Regions from separate parts of the Variovorax sp. LjRoot130 genome, predicted to be linked through region 1. Evidence: predicted binding sites of a transcription regulator. Region 1 holds the regulator's gene; the other holds the start of a gene.
The links. Region 1 encodes sigma-54, which starts transcription at its own class of promoters, with help from an activator protein. Its sites were predicted from a motif close to TGGCANGNAANCTGCTTT; they were not measured.

Region 1 (10,452 bases):
TTGCGAAGTGCGCTGACCGCAAAGAAAAAGCCCCGTCAGGCCGAAGCCTGCGGGGCCTTTTCTTTGCTGGGTTGCGGCTTCGCTCAGGCAGCCGGCTTGGCGGAGAGGCATTCCTTCATGAAGGCCTTGCGCTCGTCGCCCTTCAGGGCCTTGGCCTTGGGGTCGGCATTGCAGCTCTTCATCTTGTCCTGCTGCGTCACCGGCTTGGCCGAGAGGCAGGTCTTCATGAAGGCCTTGCGCTCGTCGCCCTTCTTGTCGCCGGCGTCCTTGTTGCAAGTCGCCATCTTGCTTTGCTGGGCCGTGGGGGCCTTGTCCTGCGCGTGCGCGACGCCGATGGAGAGACAGGCGGCCACGGCAAACAGGGAGAGAAGCTTCTTCATGGTGTAGGTGTCCTCAAGGGTGGTTGTGACAGGAGCCCCGGCCGGGGCCGCCCATGCTAACGGCCCGAGGCAACGCCTGGATGACCATGGCCGGCCGGGGCCGGGTTTGCCCCCGGTAAAATCCCGCGATGCTATTGGTCAAACAGGAGCTGCTCGCGGCGCTCGCGAACACGCTCGAATCCTTCTCGCCCGGCGCCGGCGCCAAAGCCGCGTTCGAATCGCCCAAGGTCGCGGCGCATGGCGATTTCGCAAGCACCGCGGCGATGCAGCTCGCCAAGCCCCTGGCGCGCAAGCCGCGCGAACTGGCCGAGGACATCAGCGCCGCGCTCCAGGCCACCCCGGCCTTCGCGCAGTGGGTCGATGCCATCGAGATCGCCGGCCCCGGCTTCTTGAACATCCGCCTCAAGACCGCTGCCAAGCAGCAGGTGGTGCGCGAGGTGTTGGCCGCGGGCGAGGCCTTCGGCCGCCAGGCCGCGCGCAGCGATCGCGTGCTGGTCGAGTTCGTCTCCGCCAACCCGACCGGCCCGCTGCATGTGGGCCACGGCCGCCAGGCCGCGCTCGGCGACGCGATCTGCAACCTGCTCGCCTCGCAGGGCGCGCAGGTCTGGCGCGAGTTCTATTACAACGACGCGGGCGTGCAGATCCAGACGCTCGCCACCAGCACCCAGCTGCGCGCCAAGGGCTTCAAGCCCGGCGATGCCGAATGGCCCGAGCAGGCCTACAACGGCGAATACATCGCCGACATCGCCGAAGACTTCAAGGCGAAGAAGACCGTGCGCTCGGACGACCGCGAATACACCGCGAGCGGCGACGTCGACGACATCGACTCGATCCGCCAGTTCGCCGTGGCCTACCTGCGCCACGAGCAGGACCTGGACCTGAAGGCCTTCCAGGTCCGCTTCGACAACTACTACCTCGAATCGAGCCTCTACACCAGCGGCCGGGTCGAGGCGACGGTGAAGCGGCTCATCGAGGCCGGCAAGACCTACGAGCAGGACGGCGCCCTGTGGCTGAAGTCGACCGACTACGGCGACGACAAGGACCGCGTGATGCGCAAGAGCGACGGCAGCTACACCTACTTCGTGCCCGACGTCGCCTATCACATCGCCAAGTGGGAGCGCGGCTTCGGCGAGGTGGTCAACATCCAGGGCACCGACCACCACGGCACGATCGCGCGCGTGCGCGCCGGCCTGCAGGCCGCGAACGTCGGCATCCCGGCCGGCTATCCCGAGTACGTGCTGCACACCATGGTGCGCGTGATGCGCGGCGGCGAAGAGGTCAAGATCAGCAAGCGCGCCGGCAGCTACGTGACGCTGCGCGACCTGATCGAGTGGACCAGCACCGACGCCGTGCGCTTCTTCCTCCTGAGCCGCAAGCCCGACACCGAATACACCTTCGACATCGACCTCGCGCTGGCGCAGAACAACGACAACCCGGTCTACTACGTGCAGTACGCGCATGCGCGCATCTGCTCGGTGCTGGCGGCCTGGGGCGGCGATGCGGCCGCGCTGGCGGATGTCGAGCTCGCGCCGCTGCAAAGCCCGGCCGCGCAGGCGCTGCTGCTGCTGCTGGCCAGGTACCCCGACATGCTCGCGGCCGCGGCCAAGGATTTTGCGCCACACGACGTCACCTTCTACCTGCGCGAACTGGCTGCCTGCTACCACAGCTACTACGACGCCGAGCGCATCCTGGTGGACGAGGAGCCGGTCAAGCGGGCCCGCCTGTCGCTGGTCGCGGCCACCGCGCAGGTGCTGCACAATGGGCTGGCAATTCTCGGCGTGAGCGCGCCGCGCAAGATGTGATTTCGAACCATGACTAAAAGACAGAGCGGCAACATCGTCATTGGGTTGATCGTCGGCCTGGTGCTGGGGCTGGGCGTGGCGCTGGGCATCGCGGTCTATGTGACCAAGGTGCCGATCCCCTTCATGACCAAGACCCAGCGCGGCGGCCCCGAGCAAGACGAAGCCGAGGCGCGCAAGAACCGCGACTGGGACCCCAACGGCCCGCTCGCCGGCAAGGCAGGCGCCGCCCGCCCGCAGGCACCCGCGACGCCCGCACCGCCCCAGCCTGCCACGGCGGGGGCGCCCACGCCGCCGACCGCGCCGGCGCCCGTGGTGGTGCCACCCGGCGCGCAGCAGCAACAGCCACAGCGCGCCGGACGGCCGCCCCTGCCGGCCGAAGCCAACGCGGTGCCGCCATCGAACGACCCGATCGGCGATCTCGCGCGGGCACGTTCGGGTGCCAGCCCCGGCGCCACCACCGCCGCCGCGGCGCCCAGCGCCAGCACCGATCCTTTCATGTATTTCGTCCAGGCCGGCGCCTTCCGCACCCCCGAGGACGCCGAGGCGCAGCGCGCCAAGCTTTCGCTGATGGGCGTGGAAGCGCGCATCACCGAGCGCGAGCAGGCCGGCCGCACCGTCTACCGCGTGCGCGCGGGGCCTTTCAACAAGAAGGAAGATGCGGACCGGCTCAAGGAGCGGCTCGACGGCGGTGGCCTCGAATCTGCCTTGGTGCGCGTCCAGCGCTGAGCCTTCATCCATACTCAAGCTCGCCGGTCCGGGAACTCCGGGCCAGCCGCGGGCTCTGTCAGCCGCACAGGAGAACTTCTTAATATGAAACGTCGTGACTTTTCGCTGGCCGCCACTTCGCTGGGGCTTCTTCCCTTCGCCTCACCTTCGCACGCCCAGGCGCTCGCGCCCAAGGCGGGCACCGACTACGCCGTGCTCGACAAGCGCGTGCCGGTCGACGCGCCGGCCGGCAAGGTCGAGGTGATCGAGTTCTTCTGGTACAGCTGCCCGCATTGCAACGCCTTCGAGCCGACGCTCGAGACCTGGATCAAGAAGCTGCCCGCCCACGTGTCTTTCAAGCGCGTGCCGGTCGCCTTCCAGCCCAGCTTCCAGCCGCAGCAGCGGCTCTACTACGCGCTGGAAGCGATGGGCAAGGTCGACGAATACCAGCGCAAGGTGTTCGCCGCGATCCACCAGCAGCGCCAGAACCTCTCAGGCGAGCAGCAGATCATCGACTGGGCCGCGGCCAACGGCCTCGACAAGGCCAAGTTCACCGAGAACTTCAAGTCCTTCAGCGTGGCGAGCAAGATCCAGCGCGCCAAGCAGCTGCAGGAGGCTTACCAAGTGGCCGGCGTGCCCGCGATGGGCATCGCGGGCAGGTGGTATACGGACGGCGAACTCGCGCGCAGCATGGACCGCGCGCTGCAGGTCACTGACTTCCTGGTCGGCGAAGCGCGCAAGAGCGCGTAAAAAAGCGCCTCCCGCCGCTCGTCGCGGCAACCAGCAGGAAGCCCGCTTCGGCGGGCTTTTTCATCCGCCGGCGGAAACCGGATCCATGAGGCCGCATACAATCGCCCAGCAAGTTTCGTGCCTTTTATGACGTCGTTACATTCCTCCTCCGTTTCTCGCCACCTTTGTCGCGCTTTCGTATTCGCCTTGGGCGTGGCCGGCCTCGTGTCGGCGGCGCAGGCCGAGAAGGCGGACCGCACCAAGCCGATGAACATCGAGGCCGACGCCATGCGCTACGACGACCTCAAGCAGACCAGCGTCTTCACCGGCAACGTGGTGGTGACCAAGGGCACCATCATCATCCGCGGCATCCGCATCGACGTGCGGCAGGATCCCGAGGGCTACCAGTACGGCATCGTCACGGCCGCGCCCGGCAAGCTGGCCTATTTCAAGCAGAAGCGCGACGCCGGCCCCGACGAGTGGATCGAGGGCGAGTCGGAAGTCATCGAGTACGACAGCCGCGCCGACAACGTGAAGTTCATCCGCCGTGCGGTGATGCGTCGCCTGGTCGGCGCGACACCCAACGACGAAAGCAGCGGACCCTTGATCGTCTACGACCAGAGCAACGACACCTTCACCGTCAACGGCTCGCCGCTGCCGCCCAATGCGGGCGTGGCGACCCAGCCCGGCGGCCGCGTCAAGGCCATCCTCACGCCCAAGGCGGCCGCCTCGGCGCCCGCTGCCGGGTCCGCCAGGCCGGCGGCGCCGGCCGCCTCCGCGCCGGCGTCCGGAACGGGCCTGCGCTCGACCACCACGCTCGGCGGAGAGCAGCGCAAGTGAGCGGCGGCAACGAAGTCCTGGGCAGCCGCCTCGAGGCGCGCGGCCTGCAGAAGAGCTACGGCAGCCGCAAGGTCGTCAAGGACGTCTCGCTCGGCGTGCAAAAGGGCGAGGTGGTCGGCCTGCTGGGGCCCAACGGCGCGGGCAAGACCACCTCCTTCTACATGATCGTCGGGCTGGTTCGGGCGGATGCGGGCGAGATCAGCATCGACGGCGAACCGATCGCGCACATGCCGATCCACCGCCGCGCCCGCATGGGCTTGAGCTACCTGCCGCAGGAAGCGTCGATCTTCCGCAAGCTCACGGTCGAGGAGAACGTGCGCGCCGTGCTCGAGCTGCAGCGCGAACCCGACGACGCGGGCCGGCCGGTGCCGCTGTCGAAGCAGCGCATCGAGGAGCGCCTCGGCGAACTGCTGCACGACCTGCGCGTCGACCATCTGCGCGATTCGCCGGCGCTGGCGCTGTCGGGTGGCGAGCGCCGCCGCGTCGAGATCGCGCGGGCGCTGGCCACGCAGCCGCGCTTCATCCTGCTGGACGAGCCCTTCGCCGGCATCGACCCGATCGCGGTGATCGAGATCCAGCGGATCATCAGTTTCCTGAAGGAACGCGGCATCGGCGTGCTCATCACCGACCACAACGTGCGCGAGACGCTGGGCATCTGCGATCACGCCTTCATCATCAGCGACGGGCATGTGCTGGCACAAGGCACGCCTTCGGAGATCGTCGACAACGCCGAGGTACGACGCGTGTACCTGGGCGAGCATTTCCGGATGTAGGGGACCGTACTTCGATGAAGCAAGGGCTCTCGCTGCGCGTTTCCCAGCACCTGGCGCTCACGCCGCAGCTGCAGCAGTCGATCCGGCTGCTGCAGCTCTCCACGCTCGAATTGAGCCAGGAAGTGGAGCAGATGCTCGACGAGAACCCGTTCCTCGAACGCACGGCCGAAGAGGCGCCGCGCGAGGAGTTCGGTCTCGAGGCGGCCGATGCGCCGGTGCGCGACGAAGACCGCCAGGCCGAGGGCGAGGCTGACTTCGTCCCCGGCTCGGCCGCGGCGCCGGCCGAGGTGGCGGTCGCCGCCAACGGCGATGCCGAAGCGGCTGCGCCCGCCGACAGCGAACCCGACTGGGAGGGCGACGGTACGGTCGACCTCGCGCCCGACGACAGCGAGTGGGGCGGCGATGCGCCCGCGCGCGCCAACAACCTCGGCGACGACGAGCGCACCGATGCGACCGAGCTCGCGCGCAGCCAGGAATCGCTGCAGTCCTTCTTGCACCGGCAGGCGCTGTCGCTGCGCCTGGACGAGAACGACTGCGCCGCGCTGCGCTTCCTGATCGAATCGCTCAACGACGACGGCTACCTCGAGGATTCGCTGCCGGCGCTGGCCTCGGGCCTCGCGGGCGACGACAACGACCAGTTCGACGAACTGGTGCATCACTTCCAGGTCGCGCTGGGCCTGCTGCAGAGTTTGGAGCCGGCCGGCGTCGGCGCCCGCAGCCTCGGCGAATGCCTGACCATCCAGCTGCGCCAGCTGGCGAGCGCCAAGGAGAGCGAGGAGGAGGCCCAGGTGCGCAAGACCGCCATCGCGATCTGCAAGCAGCCGATGGAGCTGCTCGCGCGGCGCGACTTCAAGCGCCTGGCCACGCTCACGCGCAGCAACGAAGACGAGGTGCGCGCCGCACTGCAGCTGATCGCCAGGCTCGAGCCCAAGCCGGGGCGCCGCTTCGTCGACGTCGAGCGCAACATCGTCGTGCCCGACGTGATCGTCACGCGCATCGGCCACGGCACCAACGCGAAGTTCCGCGTCATGCTCAATCCCGAGGTCATGCCGCGGCTGCGCGTGCACGACATCTATGCCGGCGCGCTCAAGCAGCACAAGGGCGAGGGCAGCCAGGCGCTGTCGCAGCGGCTGCAGGAAGCGCGCTGGTTCATCAAGAACATCCAGCAACGCTTCGACACCATCCTCAGGGTCTCCAACGCGATCGTCGAGCGGCAGAAGAGCTACTTCGTGCACGGCGAGCTCGCGATGCGGCCGCTGGTGCTGCGCGAGATCGCCGACGAGCTGGGCCTGCACGAATCCACCATCAGCCGCGTGACCACCGCCAAGTACATGGCCACGCCCTACGGCACCGTCGAGCTCAAGTACTTCTTCGGCTCGGCGCTCGGCACCGAAACCGGCGGCAACGCCTCCAGCACCGCGGTGCGCGCGCTGATCAAGCAGTTCGTGAGCGCCGAGGACGTGAGGAAGCCGCTGTCCGACAGCCAGGTGTCCGAGATGCTCAAGGAGCAGGGCATCGAGTGCGCGCGCCGCACGGTGGCCAAGTACCGCGAGGCGCTGCGCATCGCGCCTGCGAACCTGCGCAAGGCACTCTAGCGATGAGTCGCCGTCCGAGTCCGCTACCAAGCTGGATTCGCCTCGGCCTGGCCTTGATGGCGGTGCTTCTTCTCGCCAGCGGCTGCGCGATGCTGCCGGCCGAATTCGAGCGCACGCCGTCCAAGGCGATGCCCTTGTCCACCGGCACCGTGCTGGGCCGCATCGCCAAGGCCTCGCAGCCGGATGCGGACCTCAGCGGCTTCCGGCTCATGCCCAGCGGCGACTTCGCGCTCAACACGCGGCTCGAGCTCGCGCGCCGCGCCGAGCGCACGCTCGACGTCCAGTACTACCAGATCGACAACGACGAGACCGGCCGCTACCTGCTGCGCACGCTGCGCGACGCGGCCCAGCGCGGCGTGCGCGTGCGGCTCCTGATGGACGATCTCTACACTGCGGGCGAGGACGAGCTGCTGCTCGCGCTGGCCGCCACGCCCAACCTCGAGCTGCGGCTCTTCAACCCGTTTCCGGCCGGGCGCGGCAGCATGCTCAGGCGCTTCTCGGCCTCGCTCTTCGACTTCAGCCGCGTCAACCGGCGCATGCACAACAAGCTCTTCATCGCCGACGGCGCGATGGCGGTAGCCGGCGGGCGCAACATCGGCAACCCGTACTTCACGCAGACGGCCGGCGCGAACTTCATCGACCTCGACACCTTCGTCGCCGGCGCCCTGATCCCGCGCCTTTCCAGCCTGTTCGACCTGTACTGGAACAGCGAGCACGTGCGGCCGATCGAAACCGTGGTCGCGCCCACGCTCGCGCGGGAGGAACGACAGCGGCGCTTCGAGGAGCTGACTGCCCCGGCCACCACCCCGGCACCACGTCCGCCGGCGCCCAACGACCTGCTGGGCTACAGCCCGATCGTCGAGAACCTCAACGCCGGCAAGCTCGACCTCATCTGGACCACCGCCGAGGCGTATGCCGATTCGCCCGAGCGCGTGATCGGCAAACAGGTCACTTACGGCGGCGTGCCGCTGCTCGACGTCGACAGCGTGCGCTACAACGTGGTCGAGCAGATGCGGCGCGGGCGTTCCGACGTGACGTTGGTGTCGCCCTACCTGATCCCCGGCAAGGAGGGGCTGGAGGTGCTGCGCGAGATCCGCCGGCGCGGCATGAAGATCAGCGTGGTCACCAACTCGCTGGCCGCCACCGACGAGCCCGTGGTCCACACCGGCTACCGCCGCTACCGGGCCGACATGCTGCGGCTCGGCGCCGAGATCCACGAGCTGAGCTCGGTGCGCACGCGGCGCAGCGTGCGCCTGGGCCTGTTCGGCACGCAGATCGGACGCCTGCACGCCAAGTCGGCCGTGATCGACGGGCGCACGCTCTTCGTCGGCTCGATGAATTTCGACCCGCGCTCGGAAGTGCACAACACCGAGATCGGCCTCTTCATCTTCAGCCGCGAGATGGCGCAGCAGGTGCTGAAGCTGGTCGAGGTGCTCAAGCAGCAGGGCGCCTACAAGGTGCGCTTCGCACCCGGCACCGAGAAAATGGAGTGGGTGAGCGAGGAGGCCGGCGTCGAACAGGTGCTCACCAGCGAGCCCGATGCGGGCTTCTGGGACCACCTGATGCTGGAGCTGCTGGCGCCGCTGGCGCCGGAGAGCCTGCTCTAGACCTCAATAGCGATAGTCGTGACGGTCATGCCGGTAGTGATGGCGATGGCCGTGCCGGTATTCGTCGCGGTACTCGTGGCGGTAGAAGTGCCGCGGCGGCGGGCGATGGTAGTAGCCCCTGTCGCCGCGATGGCCGTCATACACGGGCGCCGGCCGATAGTGGCGGGGCGACGGTTCGTAGTAGACCGGCGCAGGGGCATAGTGGACGGGGCTGGCAACGCCGACGGCGACGCCCGGTGCATGGATGCCGACCGACCAGGCCAGGTCCCCCGCGCTGGCCGACGTGGCGCCCAGCGCGGCTGCGGCGGAGAAGGCGCCGGCGGCGATCCACTTGAAGAAACGGGTGTGCGCGATGTTCATGAAGAAACTCCTGAAGGCATGAAGTGCCGTTGGGGTCATTGCAACCGGCCCGCGTAAAGCAGGACCCGCCTGCTCCGTGAAGCTTGTTGCTGAATGTAGTTCGAGCTCGCCCTCGGACCGGCAGCGAAGAAGCGATCGCGCCCTAGCTCGGCCGGTCCGTGATGTTGACCGCCTCGACCTGCACCAGGAGCCGCACCTTGTTCTCGAAGCCGAAGTTGATGCCCCAGGTGATGCCCCATTCGCTGCGCTCCACGATGGTCTCGAAGTCGCCGCCGCAGACCTGGCGCTTGATCAGCGGGCTGAGGTAGCAGCCGAAGCGGCTGGCCTTGAGCTTGATGGGCCGCGTCTGGCCCATCAGCGTGAGCGTGCCGTCGACTTCGGCGACCTTGTCGCCGTTGAAATCGATCTTGTCGGCCACGAAGCGGCCGGTCGGAAATTCCGCGACGTTGAAGAAGTCCTTGCTCAGCACGTGGCGGTTGAGCAGGTCGACGCCGGTGTTGATGGAGCCGATGTCCATCGTGATGTCGATCTTGCCGTTCTTGCCCGTGGTATCGATCTTGACCGTGCCGTCCTTGGTGCTGAAGCGGCCGCGGTTGGTGGTGGTGCCGTAGTGGCCCATCTCGTACATCACGAAAGTGTGGGTCGGGTCGACCACGTAGCTGGCGCCCTTGACCGGACCTCCTGCCGGCAAGGCGGCCATTTCCGGTGCCTGCTGTGCGGCGGCGAGGGTCGCTGCGGCCGCGAGCGCAGCGACGGCAATGGACTTCATCATGACGAGCTTTCGAATGGGGCGATGAAAGGATGAACGAAAGGCCGATCAGATCGGACGCAGGCCGGCGAGCACGAGCTTGAAGCGCACCTGCACGTCGTCGCCGACCATCGAGGTGTCGGCCCATTCGCCCTCGCCGATCTTGAAGGCGAGGCGCTGGATCGTAAAGCTTCCAGTCGCCACCGACTGCCCCGAGGCTTGCGTGATGGTCACCGGCACCATGACGTACTGCGTGGTGCCCTTGATCGTCAGCTTGCCCGCGACCTCGAAGTGCCCGCTGCCGAGGCTCTTGATGGCGCTCGACTGGAAGCTGGCCTTCGGAAATCGCGCGGTGTCGAACCACGGCGCCTTGGGCAGTTCGGCGTCGCTTTGCGGCACGCCGAGGGTGGCGCTGCCCATGTCGATCTGCATGGAGACCGTGCCGCCCTCGGGCTTCTGCGGGTCGAAGGCGATCTGGGCGTCGAACTTCTTGAACGCGCCTTCGACCGGCACGCCCATCTGCTTGGTGACGAAGACGATCTGGCCGTAGCCGGGGACCAGCTTCGCCATCGGTTCTGCGGCGCTCGCCGGCCCCGCGATCGCGAGCGCCGCAGCGGCGGCCCAGAGTGCCCGCCAGGCGATGGGAAGTCTTGTCATCTTGGGTGTCCCTGGTGCGAAAAAGGCCACATGCGATCGAGCAGGCCGTCGCGGTCGGCGAAGTGATGCTTGAGCGCCGCCGCCGCGTGCAGCAGCACCACGGCGGCCAGCGTGAAGGCGCTGCCTTTGTGCATCGGCTTCAGCACCGCCTCGGCGAAGTCCTTGTCCACCGGCACGAAGTCCGGCAGCGGCACGAGGCCGAACCAGACGATCGGAATGCCCAGTCCCGAGCTGTAGGCCCAGCCGAACAGGGGGA
Region 2 (6,772 bases), on a different contig from region 1:
GGATGCCAGGCCGGCGAGAAGATTGAGCAGCGTGGATTTGCCGCAACCGGAATGGCCGATCAGGGCAACGAACTCGCCTCTGCGGATCTCGAGGTTGATCTCGCTGAGCGCGGGAAATTCGCCATTGGGTGTGCTGAAGGTCTGCCGCACATTGCAAACGCGCAGAAACCCGGGCGTGGTGGTCGAGACAGTTGAGAAAGACGGCCGCAACATCGTCTGACCTCTCATTCACGGAAGCTCAACTGCTTCATCAATGCGCCGAGCGCCTGGTCGAGCACCAGACCGACAATGCCGATCATGACGATGGCGACGATGATGCTGGAGATCTGCAAGTTGTTCCATTCGTTCCAGACGAAGAAGCCGATGCCGCTCTGGCCCACCACCATTTCCGCCGCCACGATCACCAGCCAGGCGATACCGATCGAGATGCGCATTCCCGTCAAAATCATGGGAACTGCTGCCGGAAAGACGATCTTGCGCGCGCGCTCCAGTGGTGTGAGTCCGATGACGCGACCGACATTGGTCCAGTCCTGACGCACGCTCGCGGTGCTGTAGAGGGTGTTGAGCAGGATGGGCCAGATCGAGCAGATAAAGATGATGAAGATCGCCGAGGCGCCGCTGTCCTTCAGCGTGTAGAGCGCGAGTGGCATCCAGGCCATGGGCGAGACAGGCCGCAGCAGCTGGATAAAAGGATTCAGCGCCTGGCCCAGCCATGGAACCAACCCCAGCAAGAATCCCAAGGGAACGCCGACCAGCACGGCCAGCGCGTAGCCGCTGAACACGCGCCTGAGCGAATCGAGCAAGTGCCAGGCAATGCCCAAGTCGTTCTCGCCGTTGCGGCGGAATGGGTCCGCGAACAGTTCGCCAGCGCGCTTGAACACGTCTATCGGCGTCGGAATGGCCGAGCGCTCCACGGATGCACCGGGGCTCTTGCCCATCAGCCTGTCGTAGTCCGAAATCTCCGCCGGCGCACTGCCGCCCCCGCTGGAGGCGAGAACATGCCAGACCGCCAGAAGCAGCAAGCCGATCGCCAGGGTAGTCAGCCAGGAGCGTGAGGTCGAGATCGAGCTCTGCATGATCACGCCCTGCCCAGCGACTTCAGATATTCGACGGGGCGGTCGGAGTCGAAGCTCTTGCCCAGAATGGTTTCCTTGCGGAATCCGATCTCGGGTGCCCTGCCGCCGCGCTCCTCGATGAGGCGCTTTGCATCGGTGGCCAGCATCACCTGGCGGGCGAGACCCTTGTAGTCCAGGTCTTCCTTGATCATGTTCCATCTGCGCATCTGCGTCAGAAGCCAGACCGCGCTGGAATAGTGGGGGAAAGGCTGAAAGTCGATGCGGCGCGGCAGGGTCTTCACGTTGCCGAGTCCATCGGCATACCTGCCGGTGAGGACCTGGTCCACGACCGTTTCCGGTTGGTTGAGATACTGGGGCTGGGCAAGGATCTTGGCCATCCCCGTGCGATTGGCAGGCTCGGACACATGCAGGCTCGCTGCGATGAGCGCGCGGTAGGCGGCCATGAAGCTGTTCGGATGTGCCTTGATCCAGGCCTCGGTTGCTGTGACCGAGCAGCAAGGATGCTCCGGCCAAATCTCGCTCGAGACCAAGTGAATGAAGCCCGCACCTTCGTACACGGCCCGTTGGCCGCCCGGCTCGCCGCCGAAAAAGCCGTCGATGTTGCCCACCCGAAGATTGGAAACATACTCGGACGGAGGAACGACGCGGTAGGACACGTCCCGCTCCGGGTCCAGCCCTGCCGATGCGAGGTAGTGGCGGAGTTGGAGCATCTGATGGGATTGCTCGAACGGCACGGCGAACCTGAAACCCTTCCAGTTCTTCGGGTCACGGTTGTCCTTGTGCTTCATCGCAAGGACCAGCGAATTGCCGTTCTGGTTGAGCACCGTCATCACACGGACGGGGATGGGAGCCCCGCCAATGCCGGCCGACATGGCCAGCGCAACGGGCATCACCTGCTGGGAGATGTCCAATTCGCCGTTGACCATCTTGTCGCGAATCAGCGCGATTCCGGCGATTTTCTGCAGGCTCAGTTCCAGGCCCTCGCGCGGGAACAGTCCGAGTTGCTCCGCATAGATCAGCGGCGTCGCGCATGTGATGGGCAGGAAACCGACAGCGAGCCGCTTTTTCTCCGGCGCGCCCTGGCGCTCCTGCGCAACGGCGGCAAGCTGGGTCAGTGGCGTAAAGGTCGTGAGTGCAGCCAGCGCCCCCGCCCGACCCAGCGTCTTGACGAAGGCTCGGCGCAGGCTGCGCTCGGGAAACAGGCCGTGCAGCATGCCCTGGGCCATGGCGCCGGCCAGCGCATCGTCGGCATTCGCAGGCTTTTTCGCGAGGCACTCCTCATCGTCACCATTGGTGCTGCCGCATGCGCAGGGGCCGGTGCGGGAAAGCCGAACGTACTCGTGTGATGGGTCCATAGTCCCTCCAGGCTGGGTTGAACGGAGCAGGTCCGTGACATGGTGATGGTGAGCATGTTTTGTGCAAATGGCCGCCGGGAAATTCGCAAGCCTCTGTGCGCAGATCCTGCATCGACAGTGGAGCCTGCAAAAATGCACCTCTCGTTGCGCTTTTGTGAGTATCTGCCCAGCCACACTGGCAACTATCCTGTGCGCCTCTGCAACGCATAGCGAGACCTGACATGAGTTCATTGCCCCGGGTGAAAGTTGCCGCCGCCCACGCAGCGCCGGTGCTGCTCGACAAGACCGCCACGACCGAGAAGGCGGTTTCGATCATCAAGGAGGCAGCCCTCAATGGCGCACAGGTGATTGCGTTCCCAGAAACCTATATTCCGGCATTCCCCGTGTGGGCGGCACTGTGGGCGCCGATCTACAACCACGATCTGTTCGAGGCAATGGTCGAGAACAGCGTCTACCTGCCGGGGCCCGAGGTGGCCTTGATTGCTGCGGCCGCCAAGCGCTTCGGGGTGTGCGTGTCGATGGGCATCAGCGAACGCAGCACCGCCAGCGCCGGCTGCATCTGGAATTCGAACATCCTGATCGGCGAAACGGGTGAGTTGCTCAACCATCATCGCAAGCTGGTGCCGACCTTCTACGAGAAGCTGGTCTGGGCGCCGGGAGACGGACAGGGGCTTCGAGTCGCCCAGACACGTTTCGGGCGCATCGGCGGCTTGATCTGCGGCGAGAACACCAACCCACTCGCACGCTTCTCGCTCATGGCGCAAGCAGAGCAGATTCATGTATCCAGCTGGCCTCCGATGTGGCCCACGCGCAAGCCGTCGGGGGGCGGAAACTTCGACAACGTTGCGGCGAACCGCATTCGGGCGTCCGCTCATTCATTCGAAGCCAAGGCGTTCGGTATCATCTGCGCGAGCTTCATGGACAAGGCCATGCGCGACTTCCTGGTGGATCGCGATCCGGCCGTGGCAGAAGTGGTCGACGGCACTCCGCGCGGCGCGTCGATGTTCGTGGACCCGACCGGCACGCAAGTCGGCGACACGCTCCAGAATGAGGAGGGGATCGCCTATGCCGAGTTCGATTTGAACAAGTGCATCGAGCCGAAGCAGTTCCATGACGTGGTGGGCTACTACAACCGATTTGACGTTTTCTCGCTGGGTGTCGAACGCCGCCGCCACGAGCCGGTCGTTTGGTCGGGGCAGTCCGATCCGCAGTTTCCGCGGCTGCTCGACGATGAGATGACCGTTGGGATTCCGGATGAATAGCTCCATGTTTCTGCCACCACTTCCCGAGGGGGAGGAGCGTCGATCAGTCGTCCTTAGCCGGTCTCCCGGATTCCATCTGAAGCCGCCACCCATCCCTGCGGGGCTGCGCGACTTCATCACATCCGATGCGCAGCTCTTCGAGACCATCCACATGGGTTCCGTCGAAGTCGACGCCAAGCGCTGGCGACTGCAAGTGGACGGGCTCGTTCGCAGGCCTTTCTCGATCGATCTGGACGGTCTGAGGCGACTGCCTTCAGTCTCCGTCACCGCCTTCCACGAGTGCTTTGGCAGCCCCCTGGTACCGGCCAGCGCCAATCTCTGGCGCGTGGGCAACGTCCGATGGACGGGTGTGCCGCTGGCTGTGCTGCTCGAGCACGCGCAGCTCGAGACCGGCGCCACCCATGTCTGGTCGGACGGCCTCGACAGCGGGGAGTTCGGCGGCCGCAGGATGAATCGGTATCGCAAGGATTTGCCGATCTCGAAGGCTCTTTCGCACGAGGTGCTCGTCGCTTACGAGTTGAATGGCGCACCCCTGACGCGCGAGCGGGGCGGGCCGGTCCGGCTCATCGTGCCTGGTTGGTTTGGCACCAACATGACCAAGTGGCTGTGCCGGCTGTCGGTTCGGGGCCGGCGTGCGAACGCCCCCTTCACTACCGTCTGGTACAACCGCGACAAGGAGCACGGGGGCGAAGTCGTTCAAGAGCCGGTGTGGGCAGTCGAGCCCAATTCGCTGATCACCCATCCCGCGCCCGACGACACCATCTCCACGGATGAGGTGGAAGTCAAGGGCTGGGCCTGGAGCGACAACGGCATCAGTGGCGTGGCTCTCAGCACCGATGGCGCGGCAACGTGGCAATCGGCCGAGGTCCGGCCCCGTCACGAATTCGAATGGCAGCAGTTCGCAGCGACGCTTCCGCTGCCGCGAAGGCCCGGCCCAGTGAGCATCATCGCGAAGGCCCGTGACACCGATGGATCTATTCAGCCATTGAGCGGGGCACGAAACGCGGCCCATTCGGTCCAGATTCAGCGGCTTCTGTCGGGCTCTAAATCAGAGTGACGATGGCTTCCTTCGCCGGGGCTGCGATCGTGAACGTATAAGGTCCTCATGTTCTGCCGCGACCCGATGGGGCCTAAGGTAGAACTGTTTGCAGCAAACCCGGCTCAAAGCCAGCGGACACTAGAACCTAGGCGGCAGATCGGCATTTGCGTGAGGCGGCTACCTCAGCCCCATCGTCTCCAAGATCCCACCAGATTCCGGCCATCACGGCCAAGGCTTCACGCGCTACCGACCCCAAGAGGTGTTCGTTCGGCGCGTGCTGCGAGCACGCGGCATAGGAATGGGGAACCCATACCGTGGGCAAGTTAAGGATCTCAGCGAAGATCGCATTGGGAACGGTGCCCCCGATATTCGGCAGCAGGGCAGGCTTTTTCCCCGACGTCGCTTCGATCGAGCGCAGCGTCCATGCGACCCAAGGATCGTTCAGATCCAGGCGAGTTGCGGTCGCGGAGGGCTGCACCGTGACCTTCACGGATGAGATTCCGTTGGCAGCGAGGTGCTCTTCAAGGTACCGGTGCGCGTTCTCCCAGTCCGTGCCAACAACGTACCTCAATTGGCAATGTGCCCGAGCTGTGGGGGGGATTGCATTGACTGGTGCGTCGGGATTTCCCGCCTTGAACGCAACCACCTCCAACGCGTTCCATGCCCAGACCCTTTCTGCCGGGGTCAACCCAGGCTCTCCCCAAGATGGATCCACCGCGGGGGCGTGCTCGTCGCCTCCGAGGACGAGATCGGAAATCGCGGCACGTACAGCGGAAGAGATCGGAGGAGGAAGGAGCCCTTTCACCAGGATGCGGCCATCCTTGTCGATCATCGTCGCGATCGCATGAGACAGAACGACGGCAGGGTTGCGTAGCGCGCCTCCCCAGTTGCCAGAGTGATGTGCGCCGTCCCGTAGATCGACCTCGAGCTGGAAGTTGAGCTCGCCGCGTGAGCCGAGGAAGATGGTCGGTCTGTCTGCTGCAACGCGAGGCCCATCCGATGCAAGGAAGAGATCGCCTGCCAGAAAATCCTTCTCGGCTGCGCAAACGGCCTCGAGCCCCGGCGAGTCGATCTCCTCGCCGGTTTCAAACACCAGCTTGATGTTGAAGCCGACACTCCCATTTCGGGCCGCGATCACAGATTCAAGCGCGGCGACGTTGATCGAATGCTGCCCCTTGTTGTCGGCGGTGCCGCGTCCATACCAGCGATCTCCTTCGACGACGACCTTCCAGGGCTCAAGACCTATTCGCCATTGGTCGTCATAGCCACGGACAACGTCTCCATGCGCATATGTGACGACTGTCGGCAGGTCCTCCCCCTCGATCCGTTCTGCCAGAAGAATTGGAGCGTCTACGCCCGCCGGGTTGGCGACGATCCGGGATGTGAACCCGAGACGACCGAGAGCCGGTGCGATCTCGTTGCGCAAGTACGCGTGAAGCACAGGGGCGCTGCTTTCGACTTGGCTTTCCGTGCGGTACGAAACCCGGCGATCCAGATCGGCCAGGAATCGACCCGAATCGAACGCTTCAAGCGCCGCCAAGATTGCGGATTCTCGAGTGAAGTGGCGGGGATGATTCATATCAGGTCAGCCGCCTATTCGTTGGGATAGACCATCGCGTGCGCCGCGTCGAGATCGACTTCAACGCGCTGCCCGGCATGGAACAACTGCCTGTCAGGGGTCATCTGCGAGCGAGAGAGGAGTTGAACGTCGCCAACTTCGACAAGCACCACCTGAGTCGTCCCGGCGTACGCTGATTCAACAACGCGAGCTGGCCCATCTTCGGAAAGACGCAGTTGCACGTTCTCCGGACGAATCGCAAGTCGGCCAGAGGTTGAACGGGTGAGGACCCGTTCAACGGGTATCGACCGCCGAGTTCCCAACGAGGCGATTTCTGCGTTGATTTCCGTTCCAGCCGGCGACAACACCACGGGCAGGAAGCTGGTTTCCCCAATGAAATCCGCAACGAACGCGCTCGCGGGGCTCTCATAGAGGTCGCGAGGTGATCCAAATTGCTGTAAGCGACCACCTTCAAGAACCGC

Region 2: ACSQ86_RS34085 (CmpA/NrtA family ABC transporter substrate-binding protein) is a predicted target of sigma-54. The motif match lies at 2,481-2,498, and genes of this name have one in related genera.

Annotation. Positions count from the first base shown of each region.
Region 1 covers NZ_CAXURM020000001.1:5,471,709-5,482,160, reverse strand. The annotation lists gene ACSQ86_RS27180 (hypothetical protein) at 1-16, shown strand, start outside; gene ACSQ86_RS27175 (PsiF family protein) at 84-380, opposite strand; gene argS (arginine--tRNA ligase) at 509-2,182, shown strand; gene ACSQ86_RS27165 (SPOR domain-containing protein) at 2,192-2,908, shown strand; gene ACSQ86_RS27160 (thiol:disulfide interchange protein DsbA/DsbL) at 2,993-3,637, shown strand; gene lptA (lipopolysaccharide transport periplasmic protein LptA) at 3,764-4,456, shown strand; gene lptB (LPS export ABC transporter ATP-binding protein) at 4,453-5,229, shown strand; gene ACSQ86_RS27145 (RNA polymerase factor sigma-54) at 5,244-6,824, shown strand; gene ACSQ86_RS27140 (phospholipase D family protein) at 6,827-8,431, shown strand; gene ACSQ86_RS27135 (hypothetical protein) at 8,435-8,791, opposite strand; gene ACSQ86_RS27130 (YceI family protein) at 8,934-9,560, opposite strand; gene ACSQ86_RS27125 (YceI family protein) at 9,609-10,196, opposite strand; gene ACSQ86_RS27120 (cytochrome b) at 10,193-10,452, opposite strand, start outside.
Region 2 covers NZ_CAXURM020000002.1:887,289-894,060, reverse strand. The annotation lists gene ACSQ86_RS34095 (ABC transporter ATP-binding protein) at 1-228, opposite strand, end outside; gene ntrB (nitrate ABC transporter permease) at 225-1,076, opposite strand; gene ACSQ86_RS34085 (CmpA/NrtA family ABC transporter substrate-binding protein) at 1,079-2,431, opposite strand; gene ACSQ86_RS34080 (carbon-nitrogen hydrolase family protein) at 2,653-3,693, shown strand; gene ACSQ86_RS34075 (molybdopterin-dependent oxidoreductase) at 3,698-4,750, shown strand; gene ACSQ86_RS34070 (M20 family metallopeptidase) at 4,878-6,311, opposite strand; gene ACSQ86_RS34065 (ABC transporter ATP-binding protein) at 6,326-6,772, opposite strand, start outside.